Caballeronia sp. LZ062: one gene and its partners. The protein of the gene in region 1 interacts with the protein of each later gene in a pairwise test. Links are inferred from orthologs where the notes say so. Each region holds a gene or a part of one and is shown on either strand. Other genes may lie near its edges. The genes, in order: ndk, P9239_RS06255 and P9239_RS18910.

What was found.
Region 2: the proteins of ndk (region 1) and P9239_RS06255 interact in binary tests that used the Escherichia coli proteins (3 or more experiments, as listed by UniProt). The link is inferred for Caballeronia sp. LZ062 from one-to-one orthologs.
Region 3: the proteins of ndk (region 1) and P9239_RS18910 interact in binary tests that used the Escherichia coli proteins (3 or more experiments, as listed by UniProt). The link is inferred for Caballeronia sp. LZ062 from one-to-one orthologs.

The regions. Positions count from the first base shown.
Region 1 is NZ_JARTWB010000002.1:971,529-976,844, forward strand. What follows is about bases 1,286-4,100. They hold ndk (nucleoside-diphosphate kinase), read left to right. Parts: upstream 1,286-2,387; coding sequence 2,388-2,813; downstream 2,814-4,100. Other genes in these bases: P9239_RS10640 (Bax inhibitor-1/YccA family protein), read right to left, coding at 1,362-2,060; rlmN (23S rRNA (adenine(2503)-C(2))-methyltransferase RlmN), read left to right, coding at 2,969-4,100. In the rest of the region: 23S rRNA (uracil(1939)-C(5))-methyltransferase RlmD, read left to right, coding at 1-1,285; more of rlmN, read left to right, coding at 4,101-4,111; P9239_RS10655 (RodZ domain-containing protein), read left to right, coding at 4,306-5,316. UniProt on the Escherichia coli protein: Major role in the synthesis of nucleoside triphosphates other than ATP. The ATP gamma phosphate is transferred to the NDP beta phosphate via a ping-pong mechanism, using a phosphorylated active-site intermediate.
Region 2 is NZ_JARTWB010000002.1:40,298-45,699, forward strand. Bases 1,008-3,908 are described here. They hold P9239_RS06255 (uracil-DNA glycosylase), read right to left. Parts: upstream 2,892-3,908; coding sequence 2,124-2,891; downstream 1,008-2,123. Other genes in these bases: P9239_RS06245 (PDZ domain-containing protein), read left to right, coding at 1,008-1,313; P9239_RS06250 (NAD(P)H-dependent oxidoreductase), read left to right, coding at 1,467-2,063; P9239_RS06260 (CYTH domain-containing protein), read right to left, coding at 2,888-3,541; trpC (indole-3-glycerol phosphate synthase TrpC), read right to left, coding at 3,554-3,908. In the rest of the region: more of P9239_RS06245, read left to right, coding at 1-1,007; more of trpC, read right to left, coding at 3,909-4,339; trpD (anthranilate phosphoribosyltransferase), read right to left, coding at 4,351-5,382; P9239_RS06275 (aminodeoxychorismate/anthranilate synthase component II), read right to left, coding at 5,387-5,402. UniProt on the Escherichia coli protein: Excises uracil residues from the DNA which can arise as a result of misincorporation of dUMP residues by DNA polymerase or due to deamination of cytosine.
Region 3 is NZ_JARTWB010000002.1:2,755,556-2,761,036, reverse strand. The notes cover bases 1,550-4,529. They hold P9239_RS18910 (5-formyltetrahydrofolate cyclo-ligase), read left to right. Parts: upstream 1,550-2,713; coding sequence 2,714-3,346; downstream 3,347-4,529. Other genes in these bases: pxpB (5-oxoprolinase subunit PxpB), read left to right, coding at 4,042-4,529; P9239_RS18905 (winged helix DNA-binding protein), read right to left, coding at 3,354-3,866; P9239_RS18915 (transglycosylase SLT domain-containing protein), read right to left, coding at 1,550-2,705. Also shown: P9239_RS18920 (complex I NDUFA9 subunit family protein), read right to left, coding at 1-619; more of P9239_RS18915, read right to left, coding at 738-1,549; more of pxpB, read left to right, coding at 4,530-4,695; P9239_RS18895 (biotin-dependent carboxyltransferase family protein), read left to right, coding at 4,692-5,481. UniProt on the Escherichia coli protein: Involved in the removal of 5-formyltetrahydrofolate.

The DNA of each region.
Region 1 (5,316 bases):
CACGGTGAACGAGGACGGCGAGCCGGGCAAGGTCATTTTCGTGGAAGGCGCGCTGCCGGGCGAGCGCGTGAGCTATTCGAGCTATCGCAAAAAGGCGAGCTTCGAGCAGGCGCAGGTCGTCAAGGTGCTGCGCGAAAGCGTGATCCGCACGCGCCCGAAATGCCAGTTCTTCGGCACGTGCGGCGGCTGCTCGATGCAGCATCTGGACGTGCGCGCGCAGATCGCGGTCAAGCAGCGCGTGCTGGAAGACAATCTGCAGCATCTGGCGAAACTGCGGCCCGAAACCATGTTCCGGCCGATTCACGGCCCGTCGTGGGGCTACCGTTATCGCGCGCGGCTCACCGTGCGCCATGTCGAAAAGAAGGGCGGCGTGCTGGTCGGCTTCCACGAGCGCAAAAGCAGCTACGTGGCCGACATGACGAGCTGCGAAGTGCTGCCGCCGCACGTTTCCGCGATGCTCGTGCCGCTGCGTCATCTGGTGGCGGCGCTTTCGATCCGCGATCGCATGCCGCAGATTGAACTGGCGGTCGGCTCGGACGTGACGGCGCTCGTCCTGCGCATTCTCGAACCGCTGACAGAAGCCGACGAAGCCCTGCTGCGCACGTTCGCCGACGAGCACGGCGTTCAGTTTTGGCTGCAGCCGAAGGGCCCGGACACCGTCTATCCGTTCTATCCGCTCGACCGCGAACTGGCTTACACGCTGCCGGAGTTCAACGTCCGCATGCCGTTCAAGCCGACCGACTTCACGCAGGTCAATCATCAGATCAACCGTGTGCTCGTGTCGCGCGCGTTGAGCCTGCTGGCGCCGGCGCGCACCGATCGCGTGCTCGATCTGTTCTGCGGCATCGGCAATTTCACGCTGCCGCTCGCGCGCGTGTCGCGGGAAGTGGTCGGCATCGAGGGCAGCGAGGCGCTGACGGCTCGCGCCCTCGAAAACGCGAAGGCGAACGGCGCCGATGGGCACACGTCGTTCGCGTGCCGGAATCTGTTCGAAGTCACCGCTGACGACATTCGGGCGCTCGGCCGCTTCGACAAGTTCCTGATCGATCCGCCGCGCGAAGGCGCGCTCGCGGTGTCGAAGGCGCTCGCGGACATCGCGCAAAGCGGCGACGACGCGATTCTGCCGAAGCGCATCGTCTACGTGTCCTGCAATCCGGCGACGCTCGCGCGCGATGCCGGCCTGCTCGTGCACGAGGCCGGCTACCGGATGAAGGGCGCGGGCGTCGTGAACATGTTCCCGCATACATCGCACGTCGAATCGATTGCGCTGTTCGAGCGCGACTGACGCGTCGCGCGTTTCAGCAGGCAAAAAAAACCGGCCCGAAGGCCGGTTTTTTTTGTCTCAGCGAAGCGTTCCGCGATCAGTTGCGGTTGCCGCCGAAGATGCCGAGCAGCGCCAGCAGGTTCGTGAAGACGTTGTACAGATCGAGGTAGATGGCGAGCGTCGCGCTGATGTAATTCGTCTCGCCGCCGTTCACGACGCGCTGCACGTCGAACAGCATGTACGCGGAGAAAATCACGATGGCGAGCACGGAGATCGTCATCATCAGCGCCGGCAGTTGCAAGAAGATGTTCGCGAATGCGGCGAGCAGGATGACGATCACGCCCATGAACAGGAACTTGCCGAGGCCCGAGAAATCACGCTTGCTGACGGTCGCGATGGTCGCCATGGCCGCGAAGATCACGCCCGTGCCGCCGAACGCCATCATGATGAGCTGCGGCCCGTTCGAGAAGCCGAGTATGAAACTCAGCAGACGCGAGAGCATTAGGCCCATGAAGAACGTGAAGCCGAGCAGGACGACCACGCCCATGCCGCTGTTCTTCGTCTTTTCGATCGCGAACATGAAGCCGAACGCGATGGCGAGGAAGGCGATGAAGCTCATCGCCGGGCTCGTGGCGGCGAACAGCGAAAAGCCTGTCGCGACCCCGATGTACGCGCCGAGCACTGTCGGCACCATGGAAAGCGCCAGCAGCCAGTAAGTATTGCGCAGCACCTTGTTGCGCACCTCGACCGAGGTGACGGCGCCAGTGCGGCCGAAGCCGTAGGGTGATTCGTTCATGGTTTCTCCTTGCTCCAATTGTCCGTCGTTCAGTTGTACCGCGACATTCTGGTTACATGGGATCGTAACGTCGCTCTCTTAAGCCAAAATTAGTACCGCAATGGTGCACGGCCGATTCCATTGCGATACCGCGTTTTGCTCCAATATGGCCGCGGCGCGCGCAGAATTCAATGCTTGCCCGCTCTATTTCAGAGCCTGTATGCAGCCAGCCTACGCATGCTTTGATCCTTACGGCGTCGTAAGGTTTCAATCGCAATCATACATCGCTTCGTGCTACAATTGTCGATTCGTTTTAATCCGTAAACCGTTCATTTTTTGGAGTTTTTCATGGCGATCGAGCGCACCCTGTCGATTATCAAGCCGGACGCAGTGGCAAAGAACGTTATCGGCCAGATCTACAGCCGTTTCGAGAACGCTGGTCTGAAGATCATCGCGTCGCGCATGGTTCACCTGTCGCGCGCCGACGCGGAGAAGTTCTACGCGGTGCACGCCGCGCGTCCGTTCTTCAAGGACCTCGTGGAGTTCATGGTGTCGGGTCCGGTCATGATCCAGGTGCTGGAAGGCGAAAACGCAATCGCACAGAACCGCGACCTGATGGGCGCCACCGATCCGAAGAAGGCTGACAAGGGTACGATCCGCGCCGATTTCGCCGACAGCATCGACGCGAACGCCGTGCACGGTTCCGACGCTCCGGAAACGGCGCGCCAGGAGATCGCGTTCTTCTTCCCTGAAGTGAACGTCTACTCGCGTTAATTCATGTGTTGGTCGCCGCGCCTGTCAAAGGGCGCGGTCAAACGCGCCTCAGCACAAGAATAGCTGCAAAAAAAGTTGTGAATAAGCAGGAATTTGGCGCGAACGGTCCCGGGCGAATGTCCGGGCTTCGCAATCTGGAAATGGCAGAACTCGACATGACGAGCAGCAGCACCGTCAATCTTCTCGATCTCGACGCCGCCGGGCTGGTCGCTTACTGCGGTAGCCTCGGCGAAAAGCCGTTTCGCGCCAAGCAATTGCAACGCTGGATCCATCAATTCGGTGCCGACGACTTCGACGGCATGACGGATCTCGCGAAATCGCTGCGCGAAAAACTCAAGGGCCGCGCCACGCTGGCGATGCCCGACATCATTCGCGACCACGTTTCCGCCGACGGCACGCGCAAGTGGCTGATCGACGTCGGCAACGGCAACGCGGTCGAAACCGTGTTCATCCCCGAAGAGACGCGCGGCACGCTTTGCGTGTCGTCGCAGGCGGGTTGTGCGGTCAACTGCCGGTTTTGCTCCACCGGCAAGCAAGGCTTTTCCCGCAATTTGACGACCGGCGAGATCATCGGCCAGTTGCGCATGGCGGAGTTTGCGTTGCGCAAGTCGCTCGGCCGCGAAGTCGGCGGGCCGGGCAAGGGCGAGCGCGTCGTCACCAACGTCGTGATGATGGGCATGGGCGAGCCGATGCTCAACTACGACGCCGTCGTGCCGGCGATGCGCCTGATGCTCGACGACAACGCTTACGGCCTGTCGCGCCGCCGCGTCACGCTCTCAACGTCCGGCGTCGTGCCGATGATGGACCGGCTCGCGGCGGATCTCCCCGTGGCGCTCGCGGTGTCGCTGCACGCGCCGAACGATCCGCTGCGCGACATGCTCGTGCCGCTCAACAAGAAGTATCCGTTGCGCGAGCTGATGGCGGCCTGCCAGCGGTATCTGAAGGTCGCGCCGCGCGACTTCATCACGTTCGAGTACTGCATGCTGGACGGCGTGAACGACAGCGAGGCTCACGCCCGCGAATTGCTCGCGGTGACGCGCGACGTGCCGTGCAAGTTCAACCTCATTCCGTTCAATCCGTTCCCGGAATCCGGCCTTACGCGCTCGAAGAACGAGCAAATCAAACGGTTCGCGCAGGTGCTGATCGACGCGGGCGTCGTCACGACGGTGCGCAAGACGCGCGGCGACGACATCGACGCGGCATGTGGTCAGCTCGCCGGTGCGGTGCAGGATCGCACGCGGCTCGCCGAGCGCACGAACCGCTCAGGAAGCAAGGTGATCGAGGTGCGCGCGGTCTGACGGGATCGCGGCTGCCCGGGCGTCGACATGGCGCGACGGCCGCGATCAGGCAGCGACCATGAAGCGAACGCCGCGCGAAGGCGAACATTTTGTTATAAAGCGGTCTGCAACGGCGCCAGGGTTGTATCGTTCAGTGCTTTGGAAACTGACGGCGCAGCAGCGCAATATAAAAGAATCGATGCGAGGAATTTGGGATGAGTGAGCCGCAACACCCGACGCCTTTCGGCAGTCATACCGACGAAATGTCCGGCGATCAGCATGATGCCCGGACGCGAGTCGGAGGGGCGGCATCGCGCGAAAGCCAGCCGGTGACGCTGGACTCGCTGCAGGCAGTCGGCGCGCGTCTCGCGCAGCTCCGAAGCGCGAAAGCATGGTCGATCGACGACGTTTCGGCCCGGCTCAAGGTGTCGCCGCAGAAGCTTGCCGCGCTCGAAGAGGGCGATATCAGTCAATTGCCCGACCGGACGTTCGCCGCGGGCATCGTGCGCAGCTACGCCAAAATCCTTGGTGCCGACCCGGCGCCGTTCACGCAGGCGTTCCGCCGCGATGGCATGCCGGTCGAGCACAATCTGAAGGTGCCGGCCTCGTCCGGCGCGGGATTGCCGCGCGGCCGTGTGTCCGTGCCGCTCGGTAATTCGTCGGGTCGCAAGCGTTCGTGGCTGTGGGGCGTTCTGGCAATCGTCGCGGTGCTGGCAGTGCTCGTGATGTGGCACACCGGTGGCGATTCGTCGGCATGGCTCGCGCGGATCAAGTCGAGCACGGGCGCGGGAGTCGCCGCGACGTCGGGCGACAAGCCCGCGGCGTCGCAAGTCGCGACGCCCGACGAAGCCGCCGCCGCGAATACCGGCGAGGCGTCGCTGCCCGAAGTGGCGGCCGCGCCCGGCGAGCAGCCGATGCCGCGTCCGCTCGGCACGAACGCGCTGCCGGCGTCGTCCTCGACGATCACGGCGGTGCAGGCTGCAAGCGCTCCCGCAACGACCGCACCGGCGCCGAAGGCAGCATCGGCGGCTGCGGCTGCGGCTTCGGCGGCGACGGTCGCAAGCACCGGCAAGGGCGCGAACGCCGTCGAACTGAAAGTGAAGGAAGATAGCTGGTTCAGCGTGCGCGGCAAGGACGGCAAGGAAGTGTTCTCCGGCCTCGTGCGTGCGGGCAGCACACAGCGTGTTCAAGGCGAGGCGCCGTTCAAGGTGACCGTCGGAAACGCG
Region 2 (5,402 bases), 930 kb from region 1 along the record:
AGGCGGCGAACTACGACGAACTGGTCGATCATCCCGTCACGCTAGGCGAATTCGCGCTCGGCAACTTCACCGCGCACGGCGTGAGGCACGACATCGTGATCGCGGGGCGCGTGCTCGCGCTGGACATGCAGCGGCTCGCAGCGGACCTGAAGCGCGTGTGCGAGGCGCAGATCGCGCTCTTCGAGCCGCGCACGAAAAAAGCGCCGGTGGACCGCTACGTGTTCATGACCGTCGCCGTCAGCGATGGTTACGGCGGGCTGGAGCATCGCGCTTCGACGGCGCTTATCTGCAATCGCACGGACCTTCCGGTGCAAGGCCGCCCGGAGATGACGGACGGGTATCGCACGTATCTGGGCCTGTGCAGCCACGAGTATTTCCATACGTGGAACGTGAAGCGGATCAAGCCGGCGGCGTTCGCGCCGTACGATCTGTCGCAGGAAAATTACACGTCGCTGCTTTGGCTCTTCGAGGGCTTCACGTCGTATTACGACGACCTGATGCTCGTTCGCAGCGGACTCATCAGCGCGGGCGATTATTTCTCGCTGCTCGGCAAGACCATCGGCGGCGTGCTGCGCGGCAGTGGGCGGCTGAAGCAGTCGGTCGCGCAGAGTTCGTTCGACGCGTGGGTGAAGTACTACCGCGCCGACGAGAACGCGCCGAATGCCATCGTCAGCTATTACCAGAAGGGATCGCTGCTCGCGCTGGCCTTCGATCTGTCGATCCGCGCGCAGACCGATAACCGCAAGTCGCTCGACGACGTGATGCGCCTGCTGTGGCAGCGATACGGCCGCGACTTCTACAACGGCAAGCCGCGCGGCATCCGCGAGGACGAAGTCGAGGCGCTGTTCGCGGAGGCGACCGGCGCCGATTTGCGCGCGCTCTTTCGCGATGGCGTGCGCGGCACGCGCGATTTGCCGCTCGATGCGTTGTTCGAGCCGTTCGGCATCGCGCTCGCTCCCGACATGCCGACGAACGGCACGGCCGGCAAGCCGTCGCTCGGGGCGCGCGTGCGCGGCGGCGCGGAGTCGACGCTCGCGGTCGTCCATGATGGCGGCGCGGCGCAGAAAGCAGGGCTCTCGGCGGGCGACGTGCTCGTCGCCATCGACGGATTGCGCGTCACCGGATCGAATCTGGACGCGCTGCTCTCGCGCTATCTGCCGGGCGCGCGAATCGAAGTCCACGCGTTTCGCCGCGACGAACTGCGCCGCACCGAAGTCCGTCTGGACGCGCCCGAAGTGTCGCGTTACGTGCTAACCGCGATGGATGGCCGCGGTCCGTCGAAGCAGTGGCGCGAACGCTGGCTGAAGGGCTGAGCGTCGGCACGAGCGGCAAACGTCGAAGGATTGTTCTACCGGTGCAACGATCCTTCACGGCGGCGCGGCTTTTTCCCGATCGTCGAAAAACGAAAAATGCTTCCTAACGCGGGCACGCTCAGCGCCCGCTCCTCACTCAGCAAGGAAGCCATCATGACGACGATTCTGCAAATCAATTCCGCCGCGCGTTCGCAAGGCGCTCAGTCGACGCTGCTCGCCGACGAACTCACCGCGAAGCTGCAACAAAGCAATCCCGGCGCGAAGGTCGTTGTGCGCAATCTGCTCGCCGACAACCTGCCGCATCTGGACGACGCCACGCTGGGCGCGTTCTTCACGCCCGCCGACAAGCGCACGCCGGAGCAAGCCGCCATCGACGCGAAGAGCATCGCGCTGATCGAAGAACTGCAAGCGGCGGATATCGTCGTGATCGCCGCGCCGCTCTATAACTTCGGCATTTCGTCGCAGTTGAAGGCGTATTTCGACCAGATCGCACGGGCCGGGATCACTTTCCGCTACACCGCGAACGGTCCGGAAGGTCTCGTGAAAGGCAAGAAGGTGTTCGTGGTGTCGGCACGCGGCGGCAAGTACGTCGGCACGCCGCACGACTCGCAGACGCCGTATCTGAAGTCGTTCCTCGGTTTCCTCGGCATGACCGATGTCAACTTCATCTACGCCGAAGGTCTGAACATGGGCGCGGACGCCGCCGGCATGGCGCTGGCGCAAGCGCGCGAGGCCATCGCGGCGCTGTAAGCGACTTCTAGAGCCGCCGATAGTCAAAACCCGCTGCGTGGTTCGATGCAGCGGGTTTTTTCATGCAGGCGGCAAGCGCCAGTCGATGGGCGCTCGTCCGTGTTCGACGAGATACGCGTTCGCCCGCGCGAAATGCCCGCAGCCGAGAAAACCGCGATGCGCGGAGAGCGGCGACGGATGCGGCGCTTCCAGCACGCAGTGCGCTTTGCCGGTGCCCTCAATCAACCCGCGCTTCGCCTGCGCGTGCGCGCCCCAGAGCATGAACACGAGGCCGTCGTGCCGCAGCGCCATCTCGTGGATGAGCGTATCCGTGCATTGCTCCCAGCCGCGCTTCGCATGACTGCCCGCCTTGTCGCGCTCGACCGTCAAGGACGTGTTCAGAAGCAGCACGCCTTGCTGCGCCCAGGCATCGAGACAGCCGTGCGACGGCGCAGCGAAGCCGAGACTCGCCTGAATTTCCTTGAAGATGTTGCGCAGCGACGGCGGCGGGCGCACCGGCGCGGGCACCGAAAACGCGAGGCCGTGCGCTTGCGGCGCGCCTTTGTCTTCGCCGTGATACGGGTCTTGACCGAGGATGATGACCTTGACGTCGCCGGGGCGCGTGAGACGCAGCGCACGAAAGACGTCGGCGGGATAGACGGTTTTGCCGGCGGCGCGCTCCGAATCCACGAACGCGCAGAGCGCCGCAAAGCGCGGGCTCTCGATAAACGGCATCAGATGCCGCCGCCAGTCGGCGGGCAGCGCGTCGAACTGGCTTTCGAGTGTCGGAAGCGCGGGCGCATTCGGCGCGCTCTCCGGCTCCGCGAAAAGGGAAGACTGACGATTCATGCTTCGGCGTTCTGGATACCGCTTTGCGGCTGCTCGCGCAGCCGGTAGCCGCGCTGCGCCTTGCTCAGATCTTCGGGGGCGAGTTCCGGAAACGCGCCGCGCGCTTCGGCGGAAAGCATTTCCAGCGCGTGTTCGTCACCAGATTTCAACTCGAATTCCAGCTCGCTGATCTCCGCGCGACGCGTTTCGCCATCCACATCCGCTGTCACTTCGCCGAGATCGAGCGCCACTTCGATCTGCGCGCCCTCATGCTCGACGTCCCACACGATGCGCTTGTAATCCGTGCGAAACAGCGCGATCAGTTCCGGCGCGGCGGCTTTCAGCGCCTCGCGGGCGGCTTCTTCGTCGCAGGCGGCGAGCAGCGCGTCGATTTCGAGCGCCTCGCCTTTCACCGGCATTTCCCATTCGTGGCGGCTATGCATGCCGGCCCGCGATTCGCCGAGCGTCTTATAGGTTTGCAGCCATTCGTCCGGCGTGCGGCGCAGGCGCAGCGCGGCCTTGGCCGCAGCGAGCGCGAGCGAAGGCGTGTCGAAGTACACGTTGCCGAGCTCGAACGGCCGGCCCGCGCCGGCGCGTTCGTCGAAGAAACGCGCCACGTCGTCATGTTGCGACGGCGGCAGCGCCAGCTTGATTTCGCGTTCCATTGCCACGATGCGGTCCCGTTAAAAGAACATGCGGGCGAGTTCCGCGCCCGGGTCGTCGGCACGCATGAACGCCTCGCCGACGAGGAAGGTGTCCACGCGCATGGCGCGCAGCCGCTCGACGTCGAGCCGCGACAAGATGCCCGATTCCGTCACCACGATACGGTCGTCCGGCATGGATTCAAGCATGCCGATGGTCGTGTCGATGGTCGTCTGGAACGTGCGCAGATTGCGATTGTTGATGCCGATGAGCGGCGTCTTGAGCGTGAGCGCGTCGCGCAGTTCGTCGGCGTCGTGCACTTCGACGAGCACCGCGAGACCCAGCGAATGCGCGTATGCCTCGAGGTCCTGCATCTGCGAGAGTTCCAGTGCCGCTGCGATCAGCAAGATGCAGTCCGCGCCCATCGCGCGCGCTTCGATCACCTGGTAAGGATCGACGATGAAGTCTTTGCGCAGCACCGGCAGGCTGCACGCGGCGCGCGCTTCTTCGAGATACGCGACGCTGCCTTTGAAGAACTGCACGTCGGTGAGCACGGAAAGGCACGCGGCGCCGCCTTTCTCGTACGAACGGGCGATGTCGGCGGGCACGAAGTCCTCGCGTATCACGCCTTTCGACGGGCTCGCCTTCTTGATTTCCGCAATCACCGCAGCCTGCCCGGCCGCGTGCTTCGCGCGCAATGCGCCGACGAAATCGCGCAGATCGCGTGCGCTCGCTTCGAGCTTCAGCTCTTCGAGCGGCGCGCTCTGTTCGGCGGCGCGGACTTCCTCGCGCTTGACCGCGATGATGCGGTCCAGAATGTCGCTCATGATGAATTCCGTTATTTGGTGAATTGCTGCGTGAAGCGTACCAATACCTCGACCTTCTCGCGCGCCGCGCCGCTTTCGATCGCTTCGCGCGCGGCGGTCATGCCGTCGGCGATCGAATCGCATATGTCGGCGGCATAGAGCGCCGCGCCCGCGTTCAGTATGACGATCTCACGCGCGACGCCCGCCTTGTTGTTCAGCGCCCCGAGCAGCATGGCTTTCGACTCCTGCGCGTCCTGCACTTTGAGCGAGCGGTTGGAGACCATCTGCAAACCGAAGTCTTCCGGATGAATCTCGTACTCGCGCACTTCGCCGTTTTTCAGTTCGCCGACCTTCGTCGCCGCGCCGAGCGACACTTCGTCCATGCCGTCCTTACCGTGCACGACGAGCACGTGTTTCGCCCCGAGCCGCTGCATTACGCGAACCTGAATGCCGACGAGGTCTTCGTGAAACACGCCCTGAAGCTGGTTCGGCGCGCTCGCCGGATTCGTCAGCGGCCCGAGGATGTTGAAGATGGTGCGCACGCCGAGTTCGCGCCGCACGGCCGCGATGTTCTTCATGGCCGGATGATGATTCGGCGCGAACATGAAGCCCATGCCGGTTTCGGCGATGGAGGCGGCCACTTGTTCCGGCGTCAGGTCGATGTTGACGCCGAGTGCTTCGAGCACGTCCGCGCTGCCCGACTTGCTCGACACGCCGCGGTTGCCGTGCTTCGCGACTTTCGCGCCGGCCGCGGCGCTGACGAACATGGACGCCGTCGAGATGTTGAATGTGTGCGAGCCGTCGCCGCCCGTGCCGACGATATCCACGAAATTGGAGTTGTCCGCGACCACGACATGATTCGCGAACTCGCGCATGACCGTTGCCGCCGCCGCAATCTCGCCGATGGTTTCCTTCTTCACGCGCAAGCCGGTGATGATGGCGGCGGCCATCACGGGCGACATCTCCGCGCGCATGATCTGGCGCATGAGATGCAGCATTTCGTCGTGGAAGATTTCGCGGTGCTCGATGGTGCGTTGCAGGGCTTCTTGTGCAGTGATCGTCATGTTCTCAAGCCCGCTTGCCG
Region 3 (5,481 bases), 1.8 Mb from region 1 along the record:
TCGCGGCGTCGAGATCGAGCACGTTGACGATTGCCTTTGCGACATCGCCGACGAAAACCGGCTGAAACTGGGCGTCCGCGCACGCGAGCGGGATCACCGGAAACAGCCTTTCGAGAAATGCGAACTGGTTGAGCAGATTGTCCTCGGGACCGAAGACAACGGAACTGCGGAAAATGGTCCAGTCGAGGCCCGACTCGCGAGCCTGCTTCTCGCCGTCGCCCTTCGAGCGCAGATACATGCTCGGACCTTCGGAGTCCGCGCCGATCGCGCTCATATGAATGAGCCTGCGCACGCCTTTCGCCGCGCACGCTGCCACGATCTTGCGCGGCAGTTCGACATGCGCGCGCGCGAACTCGGGGCCGTACGGATCGCCGCGCCGCCCCTGCAACACGCCGACGAGATTGATGACCGCATCGGCTTCCGCGACGAATGCGGCGAGCTTGATGGGATCGTGCACGTCGGTTTCGAGCACGTCCACGGGCAACAGCGTCAGATGCGACGCGTTCGCGCGCCGCCGTGTGGCGATGCGGACGTTCTTGCCGAGATCGACCAGCGCGTTGACGAGATAGCTGCCGATGAAACCGGAGCCGCCGATGATCGCCACGTTCTGATGTTGCATGTTCGCCTCTTGGGTCGCGGCTGTCCGGTTGGCTGACGAATGCGGGGCTGAAATGGAGACGAGCCGCCGCGCGTGCTTCCGATGAACGGATGGCCGAGCGCGGCGGCGCGAAGCGCGCTTACGGCGCGATATAACCCAGCCGCGCCTTCAGCGATTGCGGACGGCCTTCGAACAGCGCCGCGTAATACACGGTGTTCGACAGCACGTTCTTCACGTAATCGCGCGTCTCGGAAAACGGAATGGTTTCAGCAAAAACCGCGCCCTCGACCGGCGCGCGCAAATCCTTCCGCCATTGACGCGGCCTTCCCGGACCGGCGTTGTAGCCGGCGGTGGCGAGCACCGGCGAGTTGTCGAATTGATTGTAGATCATCGACAGGTAATTCGTGCCGAGCAGGATATTGGTGTCGATGTCGTTCATCTGCGCGCGCGACAGCGAACCGAGACCAATCTTCTTCGCGACAAGCTGCGCCGTGCCGGGCATCAACTGCATGAGGCCGCCCGCACCCACGTCCGAGCGCGCGTTGATGATGAAGCGCGATTCCTGGCGAATCAGACCGTAGGCCCATTCGGTGTCGAGCCCGGTGCTTTGCGCGTCGCGCTCGACGGTCTCGCGGAACGGCGAGAGATAACGCAGCGTGAAGTCGTGCTCGGTCTTCGTCTTGTCGGCGGTGTTGACGGTGCGGTCGTACAGCTCGATGCGCTTCGCGTATTGCGCGGCGGCGAGCAGTTGACGGTCCGTCATGCTGCGCAGCGGCCAGTTCCATTCGCGATTGCCTTCCAGCCGCATGTTGAGCGCATAGAAACGCTGCGCCAGCGCGAAGCCCGGCACAGACTGCATCTGCGCGATTTCGGCGTCCGAGACGCTCGTGCGCGGCGGCAGCGTGATCTTCTGGCCGAGCTCTTCCAGCGCGAGCTGGCCGTAGAAGTTGTATTGATCCGCGATGCTCTGGAATTCCTGATTGGCCGTGGCCGCGTCGCCCGCCTGCTTGACGGCGCGCGCATGCCAGTAGACCCATGCGGGCTGACTGCGCAGCGTGGGCGGCATCTGCTCGATGGACCAGCGCACCATGTTCCAGTCGCCCGCCAGCAGCGCGCTGCGCGTGCGCCATTCGTAGGCCGGATTCGACAACGGCGCGTTCGCCGACAGCCGATACCAGTCCGCCGCCGACGGCATGCGCTTCAACGCCGCCTGGTAGCCGATGGTGCCCCAGCCGATGGCGCGCTCCGCAGGCGTGAGGCCCGGCGCGACGGAACTGAACGTGGCCGCAGCCATCGCCGGATCGTTGCGCGCCATGCGCGTGATCGCGAGCAGCGTCAGCTGATGCGCCGGCGTGTTCGGCATGACGCCGCGCGCGAGATAAAGCGGCGGCTTGTTCACGGCGTTGTCGAGCAGTTCCGGCTTCGGGCGCTCCTGGCCGAGCGCATCGACGATATTCGCGCCGGTCGTCGTGTAGTTCTGCTCATAGGCGAGGCGAATCTGCTGCCAGATGTCGTCGCTCGAGAACTGGCCGGACTCCGCGAGCGCCGCGATCAGATCGACGCAGCCGTCGCCGTACCATTTCGGATCGACGAGCAGCGCGCGCGCCGCCTCCGTGATATTTTCGCCGCGCGACTGGCGCGCTTCGAGCGCATAGCATTTGACTTGCGTGTCGTCATTCAGCACGAAGCGCGAATACTGCTGCTCGAAGTTGCGCCAGTCGTGACGGCCGCCGAGCACCACGAGGTAGTCGTTGCGCATGCGGTCGGCAATGGCCTGACCGTCGTAGCGTTGCAGGAACGAGAGCACCGGCGCATCCGGCGCGTCCGGGCGCGCGTGGCCTTGCGCATCGAAAAGCTGCGGCTTGATCGTGAAGTACTCGACGTAACCCGGCGCCGGATAATTCGGAATCTGCGCGGCGAGGCCGGCGGCACGGCCGGCGTCGTTCGCTCGGGACGCCTCGCGCAACTGCATGAAGACGCGATCGTCGGAGGACGGCGAAAAGTCGGCGTCCGGGCGGACGGCCGAGGCCGTTCCGCAGGCGACGAGCGTCGCGGCGGCCAGGACGTAGCCGACCGCAAGATATACTCGGTTGAAGCGTTTTGACATCGTTATTACTGGAGCGCGAGGTGGTCCAAAGATCGGTTGAAAGCATAGCACGCAACGTTTGCGCGGAACCGGTCCGCGCGGAGCCGAAGAGCGCGCTGCGCGCCACGCTGCTCGCGCGTCGCGAAGCGCAGCCCGAAGACCCCGCGCAAGCGGCGCGTAATGCGGCACTGGGCGACCGGCTGCGCGTGCTGCTCGACGAGCGCGCGGCGAAATGCGTCGGCTTTTATTGGCCGGTGGCGGGCGAATTCGACGCACGCGCGGTCATCGCGGATTGGCTCGCATCGGACGACGGTCGCGAGGCCGCATTGCCGGTCGTCGTGCAGCCGCATGCGCCGATGGCCTTTCACGCCTGGCACGCGCAATCGCCCATGAAGGCTGGCCGCTATCGCATTCCGGTACCGGAAGAAGAGAGAGTCGTGGTGCCGGAATTGCTGCTCGTGCCGTGCGTCGGTTTCGATGTGGAACGGTATCGCCTCGGCTACGGGGGCGGTTATTACGACCGCACGCTGGCCGCGTGGCCGGTCGCGAAGAAGCCTGCGACCATCGGCATAGCGTATGAAATGGGCAAGCTCGGCGCTCTGCCGCGCGAATCGCACGACATGCCGCTCGATGCGATCGTCACCGAAGCGGCGCGCTACTGAACCGCGCTTACAGCGACGCCGCCGCGCGCGCGGCGGTGTCATAGAGGCCGGATGCGTTGCGCATCAACTGGGCGGCCTCGCCGATCTGCTCGTTGGTCAGCCGGCTTTCGCGCAGCGCGGAGATCAGGCAGCTTTCCCGCACTTCGCGATACTTGCCGCACAACTCGCGCCCTGCCGGCGTCGCGGTGAAGAACACTTCTTTGCCGCTTTTCTCGCTCGTCACGTAGCCGCGCGCCACGAGTTTCTTGAGCGCGTAGGTCGCCACGTGCGTGTCTTCGATGTTCAGCACGAAGCAAATGTCCGCGAGCTTCTTCTTGCGGTCGCGATGGTTCACGTGATGCAAGAGCGACACTTCCACCGCCGTCATGTCCTTCGCGCCCGCCGCCGACATACAGCGCACCATCCATCGGTTGAACGCGTTGCTCGCCATGATGAGCGCGTACTCGAATTCCGAGAGTTCCGCGCTGGTTTCGGAGACGAGGTGCTCGGACGACACGATCTTGGTAGGGTGACGCGACATGGCGATGACCGTAGAAAAGTGCGTCGCAGTGTAGCGCAATGCGTTCGCGCGACACTCGAGACAAACGCGTATTGATAATTTCTTGATAATTTATTGACAATGTAACATTCCGAGACAACGGGCGATGCGGTCATTCGCAAATGCGCCCGCTGTGCCCGAAGGACACATCGAACGCATGACGACACCACGAATCTATCCGCTCGGCGAAAGCGCGCTGGTCTGCGATATCGCGCCGCCCGCCACGATCGACTGCCAGCGCCGCGTCTGGACGCTGGCGGATTACGCGCGCCTCTTGCCGCACGTCGTGGAAGTCGTGCCGGGCATGAACAATCTGACGATCGTCTTCGATCCGCTGGAAGCCGACTACGAAAGCCTCGCGGCGCAACTCGAAGCCCAATGGGACGTCGCCGGCCACGCCGACACGGAAGGCACGCAGATCGACATTCCGGTGCGCTACGGCGGCGACGACGGCCCCGACCTCGCGGCGCTGGCCGAGCACGTCGGCTTGTCGGTCGATGAAGTCGTGAAGCGTCACACGCAAGCCGAATACATCGTGTTCTTTCTCGGCTTTCAGCCGGGCTTCGCGTATCTCGGCGGGCTCGATCCCGCGCTGCACATGCCGCGCCGCCGCGAGCCGCGCCTGGAAGTGCCGGCGGGATCGGTCGGCATCGGCGGGGCGCAGACGGGCATCTATCCGGCGACCTCGCCGGGCGGATGGCAACTGCTCGGCCGCACGGACGTGAAGCTCTTCGACCCGACGCGCAATCCGCCGACGCTCATGCAGCCCGGCGACCGCGTGCGCTTCACCGCAGTGGAGGTGCGCGCATGATCGACGTGATTCGCGCGGGCGTGCTCTCCTCGGTGCAGGATCTCGGCCGCCACGGCTATCGGCATCTGGGCGTCAGTTCGGGCGGTGCGCTCGATGCGCTGTCGCTCGAAATCGGCAATCGCATTGTCGGCAACCGGCCGGATGCGGCGGGCATCGAAGTCACATTCGGGCCGACCGTGCTGCGCTTCAAGCGCGCGACGCGCATCGCGATCACGGGCACGGATTTCGGCGCGACGCTCGACGACGTGCCGGTCTATTCGTGGTGGAGCCTGCCCGTGCGCGCGGGCCAGGAACTGACGCTGCGGGCGGCGAAGCGCGGCATGCGCTGCTATGTGTGCATCGCGGGCGGCATCGACGTGTTGCCGATGCTCGGCTCGCGCAGCACCGATCTCGGCGCCTGCTTCGGCGGACTCGGCGGACGCGCGTTGCGCGACGGCGACCGCTTGCCGGTGGGCGTGCCGCAGCCGCACAAGGGCATCGCGTTTTCGCCGGAAGAACCGGCGTTCGGCGTGAAAGCGCCTGCGTGGTGCAAGTTCGTTCTCGTCGATGAACCCGTGCGCCGTGGCCGCCACGCGCCCGGCCTCGCGTGGGCCGCGCCGATCCGCGTGCTGCGCGGCCCGGAGTACGCGAGCTTCACCGACGAAGCGCAGCGCGACTTCTGGAACGACGAATGGACCATCACGCCGAACAGCAACCGCATGGGCTTCCGGCTCGCGGGCACGCCGCTCGAACGCAGCGCCAAGACCGAGTTGCTGTCGCACGCGGTGCTGCCGGGCACGATTCAGG